Regions from separate parts of the Listeria farberi genome, predicted to be linked through region 2. Evidence: riboswitches for the same ligand, from Rfam matches in the RefSeq annotation. Region 2 holds a riboswitch; the other holds the start of a gene.

The links. Region 2 has a riboswitch for S-adenosylmethionine ahead of metE (5-methyltetrahydropteroyltriglutamate--homocysteine S-methyltransferase). Riboswitches for the same ligand answer to the same signal wherever they lie in the genome.
Region 1: linked by a shared signal. The riboswitch ahead of HCB38_RS03145 (5-methyltetrahydropteroyltriglutamate--homocysteine S-methyltransferase) and the one ahead of metE (5-methyltetrahydropteroyltriglutamate--homocysteine S-methyltransferase) in region 2 are both predicted to bind S-adenosylmethionine.

The regions. Positions count from the first base shown of each region.
Region 1 is NZ_JAARZL010000001.1:652,671-655,799, reverse strand. It holds gene uvrC (excinuclease ABC subunit UvrC) at 1-624, opposite strand, end outside; gene HCB38_RS03145 (5-methyltetrahydropteroyltriglutamate--homocysteine S-methyltransferase) at 721-1,824, opposite strand; SAM riboswitch class I at 1,919-2,015, opposite strand; gene HCB38_RS03140 (RidA family protein) at 2,080-2,457, opposite strand; gene HCB38_RS03135 (DUF1294 domain-containing protein) at 2,536-2,793, shown strand; gene HCB38_RS03130 (Imm8 family immunity protein) at 2,820-3,129, opposite strand, start outside.
Region 2 is NZ_JAARZL010000001.1:1,478,203-1,481,331, reverse strand. It holds tRNA gene HCB38_RS07310 (tRNA-Ser) at 1-8, shown strand, start outside; tRNA gene HCB38_RS07305 (tRNA-Glu) at 14-85, shown strand; partial or broken gene HCB38_RS07300 (MFS transporter) at 146-1,338, shown strand; SAM riboswitch class I at 1,398-1,504, shown strand; gene metE (5-methyltetrahydropteroyltriglutamate--homocysteine S-methyltransferase) at 1,611-3,129, shown strand, end outside.

The sequences.
Region 1 (3,129 bases), 830 kb from region 2:
TGCTTCCATGTCTTTAGTGAGTTTCCCCTTCACGCCCTTAACATCGCCTTCAAGAAAACGACTGATTTTTTGAATTTGTTTTTTATATACAGCAGGGTCAATTTCCGCTTGGCAAGGCCCTAAGCAAAGTCCTAAATGATAGTACAAACAGGGACGCCCTGGTCTCCCATCACACCTACAAAGTGGGAATAATTTTTCAATAAGCTCTACTGTTTGCCTTGCTGAAAAACGGCCTGGATATGGACCGAAGTAGTGTGCGCCATCTTGTTTCACTTCAAAAACAACTTCGATATGCGGGTTTTTCTCATTCGTGATTTTAATATAGGGATAACTCGTTCCTTCTTTTAACTGGATATTGAAAGGCGGTTGATATTTTTGAATTAAAATCATTTCGAGAAGTAGCGCCTCTTTTTCGGAAGTAGTGATAATAAGTTCTAAGTCACGAATTTGCCTTACAAGCCTTGCCGTTTTACCGATTTGTTTACTATGAAAATAAGACTTTACACGGTTTTTTAAACATTTAGATTTGCCGATATAAAGTATTTCGTTATTTTCGTCTCTATAAATATAGCAACCTGGTGATTCAGGTAATAAGGTTAATTTGGTTTTTAATTTGTCATCCAAAGGGCTTCCCCTCCTTCTAGAACATCTATTCTATTCCTACTTGCTGTTTTTGTAAAGACGAAAAAAGAACTAGCTTAGGCCAGTTCTTCTTATTCGTTATTTTCCCCAAACGTCTTCTGCGATTTTGACGACGTAACGTAATTTGTTCCATTGTGCTTCTTCGCTTAAAATATTACCTTCTTCTGTAGAGGCGAATCCGCACTGTGGGCTGAGGCGTAATTGGTTTAGCGGCACAACCTCACTCGCCTCTCTAATTCGTTCTTTGATTGCCGTTTCGTCTTCTAAATCCCCCGTTTTAGAGGTGATTAAGCCAAGAACAATTTTCAAATCCGGGCGCGCTACATATTTTAGTGGTGAAAAATCTCCAGAACGTTCATTATCATATTCTAAAAAGAAACCATCGATATTTAGTTTACCAAATAACGTTTCTGCCACTGGCCCATAACCGCCTTCTGCTATCCATGTAGAGCGAAAATTCCCGCGACAAATGTGCATCGTAATAACCATATCTGCTGGTTTATATTTAATAGATTCATTGATGAGCGTTTTATACGTTTCTTGCAGCGTATCGGGGTCGAAACCTCGCTCACGTACGACTTCGCGCTGTTCATCAGAGCATAAATAGCTCCACGACGTATCATCTAATTGTAAATAACGACAACCGGCATCATAAAAGGCTTGAATCGCTTTTTGATAAGCCACCGCTAAGTCAGCTACAAATTTATCAGCATCGTCTATATATGGCTGATACTCCATGTCCCCACGATAATGAAGCATCGCCGGACTTGGAATCGTTTGTTTTGCTACATGATTTTCACCAACTACCTCTTTTAGGAAAATAAAATCTTCTATAAATGGATGTGTCGTGAAATCAATTGGACCAGTGATTTTCACCGAATGCGATTTTGTTTGGACTTTGCTAAATTGAATACCTCCCGCTGCATTGTACCCTTCTACTCCATCCAAATTCTCTAAGAAATCAAAATGCCACCAAGCGCGGCGGAATTCGCCATCAGTAATTGCTTTTAAACCCACTTCTTTTTGTTTTTCAACAATATACTTAATTTCTGCGTTTTCAATATCACGTAATTCTTGAGTTGTAATTTCGCCGCTTTGGAATTTCTCGCGTGCCTCTTTAATTGCCTTTGTCCGTAAAATACTTCCAACATGATCTGCGTAAAATGGTGCCACTTGATTCATTTTCTTCGCCTCAATTCTAGTTATTTTTATGTACAAAAAAACTTTCCCCAAAAAGACAGCTTTTAAGGGAAAGAGTGATTTACCTGTTTCGCGTGCCTTATCTGTCAGTGATACTGCTGGATTTGGCACCGTGAAAAGTCCGGTTGCCAAGGCTTCACTGGGCCAGAACCCTCCACCTTTCTTGATAAGTTACTATGTAATTGGTTCTTATTATATCGTTTACTTCTCGTAATTGTCAAATTTATTTCTGAATATTTATGCTTCTGCGATAACTTCGATTTCAATGTCAGCATCAAGCGGTAATTTCGCTACTTGGAAAGCACTTCTAGCTGGGAAATCGCTGGAAAAGAAAGTAGCGTATACTTCATTCACAGCTGTAAAATTATTTAGGTCTTTGAAAAAAACAGTTGCTTTAATGATTTTATCTAGTCCAGAACCAGCTTCTTTTAGTACAGCTGCTAAATTTTTAAAAGCTTGCTCGGCTTGTTTTGTTGCGCCTTCTGCTAATTCTCCGGTTGTTGGGTTAATACCAAGTTGACCTGATGTGAAAATAAGTCCATTCACTTTTACAGCTTGTGAATATGGTCCAAGTGCTTTTGGGGCTGATGAAGTTTGAATAATTTCTTTTACCATTTTATCCCTGCTTTCTTTTGTGGTATGCTTTTATTCTAATAAATAAAGTTAGATTTAGCAATAAAGGGGGATTTCTGGATGATTTTAACGATATATTTAATCGCGATAACGCTTATTTCTTTTCTATTATTCGCTGTTGATAAAAGGAAGGCAATTAAACACGCTTACCGGATACCTGAATCTGTACTGCTTTTCACCGCTTTTCTTGGTGGGGCATTCGGTAGTTGGATGTCAATGCAGTTGTTTCACCATAAAACGCAAAAGCCGAAATTCCGAATTTTAGTGCCACTTGCGATGGTTTGGACTATTGGCATAGTGGTTTGGTGGTTATACTAAATTAACAAGCTAAGTTTGTCCATTTTTTAGCTTTTATAATTTTCAAATTCCCAGTAGAAATAGTTTTGCAGTGCTTGACATGAATCATCCCAATTCTCTTTTGAACACTTTTCTAAAATGATTTCTATCTTTTTTAAAAGTAAATCATAGCTATAATGTTCCATTACTATTAATTTTCGTTTTTCTTTTGGAACATGCTGCAATTTATTTATTGCTCCGGGAGTTACAACTAAAACATAAAAATAATTTCCGCCTTTTTTAACATCATTTGTTCCAATAAACATATCAACAACTAAATAAATTTCTTCTTGGGGACTAGGCTGCCATTCTTTAAGA
Region 2 (3,129 bases):
CTCCGCCAGATATGGCCCGTTGGTCAAGCGGTTAAGACACCGCCCTTTCACGGCGGTAACACGGGTTCGATTCCCGTACGGGTCATCTGAAAAACAATGTCGAACATCGACATTGTTTTTTTTAGTAAGTTTTTGGAGGTGTGCTATGGGGGCAAAAGGGAAGTTTTGGATTTTAACGATGGTTGTAGCCATATCTGGATTGTCTCAGGGAGTTTTACTGCCACTTATTGCAATAATTTTGGAAGAAAAGGGAGTAAGTGCAGGAATAAATGGATTTCATGCCACAGGAATTTACTTAGGAGTTTTATTGATTTCTCCATTTATTGAAGCACCATTACATAAATATGGTTATAAACCTATAATATTAGTTGGTGGAGCGCTTGTTGCAATTGCAATATTTGCTTTTCCTATCTGGTTTAATTTATATTTTTGGTTTATATTGCGATTACTTATTGGGATAGGGGATCATATGTTGCACTTTTCTTCACAGACATGGATTGGTGCAATGAGTGATCCTAGTAAGCGTGGTCGGAATATGGCTATTTATGGTTTGTTTTTCTCTGTAGGGTTTGCAATTGGGCCACAGTTAGTCAATTTGGCGAAAATAAGTGCTAACTTGCCTTTCTTTTTATCAGGTATTTTAGTTTTAATTGCTTGGAGCCTTGTTTGGTTTGTTCGAAATGATTTTGTTGGAGAAAAAGCTGTTATTCGAAAAATTTCTTTTTGGGGAAGTTTAAAACGTTTTTCGGGTGTATTTAAGATGGCTTGGATGGCAATGATTCCACCATTTTTATATGGAATTCTTGAGACGGGTCTTAATGCGACGTTTCCAGTTGTAGGATTACGTGATGGACTTGATACAACAATGATTGCGTTAATTATTTCTTCTTTTTCAGTTGGGACAATTATTTTTCAAGTACCGATTGGAATTATTAGTGATAAATTTGGTCGGAATAAAATGTTACCTTTTTTAATTGGAGCAGGGGCTATTGTTTTTGTATTGATAGCTTTTGTTAAGACACCTATTTTCTTTGTGATATTCTTCTTTGTTTTAGGGATACTACTAGGCTCGCTTTATTCTTTGGGATTATCTTATATGACTGATTTGACACCTCTCGAACTACTTCCGGCTGGAAATATTTTGGTTGGAATGTTCTTTAGTCTAGGGAGTATTATTGGGCCGAGTGCTACGGGAATGATGATTGGTGTTTTTGGAAATCAAATATTTTATTTTGTGATTGCTGGAATCCTGTTGTTAGGCTGTTTATTGTTAACTTTTGGAAGACAAAAAGAAGCACTTTGAAAAAAATTAAAAATTTAATGATTGACAGTTTTTAGTTGCAAGTGGTATGATGATTTCAATCCAATTTAGGTGATTGAAAAAACTAAATAAATTACTCTTATTATGAGTGGTAGAGGGACTGGCCCGTTGAAACCCAGCAACCTTTCAATTCGTTGAAAAGGTGCTAAATCCTGCGAAGTGTGATGCTTCGAGAGATAAGAGAGACTTAAAAAGTTTCACTGTATTTGTGTATCGAAACTTCCAAACCTCTCTAATTCTCTAGGGAGGTTTTTTATTGGCAAAAAATGGAGAGGATAAGGTGATAGGTATGGTAAAGGCGATTAGTTCAAACTTGGGGTATCCGAGACTTGGGGAGAAACGTGAATGGAAACGTGCGTTAGAAAAGTTTTGGAATGGTACGATTTCTGAAGAAGAATTATTGGCGGAAACGAAGGCTTTAAGATTACATGCGCTGAAAAAACAACAAGATAAAGGAATTGATCTGATTCCAGTTGGTGATTTTAGTTTTTATGATCAGGTGCTTGATACGAGTGTGACATTTGGAATTATTCCGAAACGTTTTCAGCATAATGGTGGGAAAGTTTCCCTAAATACATATTTTGATATTGCACGTGGTAAGAGTGATGCGGTTGCCTCTGAAATGACGAAATGGTTTAACACGAACTATCATTATATTGTTCCAGAACTTGCTGATGCGGATCCGAAAGTATTAGATAATCGGGCGCTTTACTATTACGAAGAAGCCAAGAGAGAACTTGGTATTGAAGGGAAACCAGTGCTAGTTGGGCCGATTACTTATTTAAAACTAGGAAAAGGTAGCGATGCGGAAAGTTTTGAAGGATTATTAGATAAATTTATTCCGGCGTATGTAGAAATTTTGAAAGGTATCGAAGCTGCTGGTGCTACATGGGTGCAAATTGATGAGCCTTATCTTGCAACTAGCTTTGATAAATCAGAAATTGCTTTCTTCGAAAAAGTCTATCAAGCATTTCAAGTAGCGGTTCCGAATTTGAAAATTGAGTTACAAACTTATTTTGAAAGTTTGGATTATTATGAAGAGGTTGTTAATTTGCCAGTAGCAGCTGTAGGAATTGATTTTGTTCATGATCATGGGGATTCGCTAAAAGCACTTAGAGATTACGGATTTCCGGAAGATAAGTATTTAGCGGCTGGTGTAATTGATGGTCGAAATGTTTGGCGCAGCGACTTGGATGCGAAACTAGCGCTGCTTACGGAGATTGCGAGTTATGTGGAAGATGGGAGACTGATTGTTCAGCCATCTAACTCATTATTGCATGTTCCGGTAACGAAGCTAAATGAGCCAGATTTGGATGAAGTAATTCTTGGTGGTTTATCATTTGCTGATCAGAAATTAGATGAAATTGCTGTTTTAACCAAAGCTTTGACGAATGGCGCGGAAAGTGTGGCGACTGAACTAGAAGAAGCTCGTGCAGCAGTGAAGGCGCTCAATGAATCGAGTCATCGAAATAATTTAGAAGTACAAGAAGCAATAGCTAATTTAGCAAATGTACGAGTGGACCGGGAGTTGCCATTTGCGGAACGAATTAAATTACAGCATGCATGGTTGAAATTACCGCTATTCCCAACGACAACGATTGGAAGTTTTCCACAATCATCTGAAGTTCGGAAGACGCGTGCAGACTGGTTAAAAGGTAGTATCACGGATGCGGAATATAATGCTTTTATTGAAAAAGAAACGGCGCGCTGGATCAAAATTCAAGAGGATTTAGATATTGACGTATTGGTCCACGGCGAATTTGAGCGGACAGATATGGTGGAATATTTCGGTCAAAAACTGGCTGGTT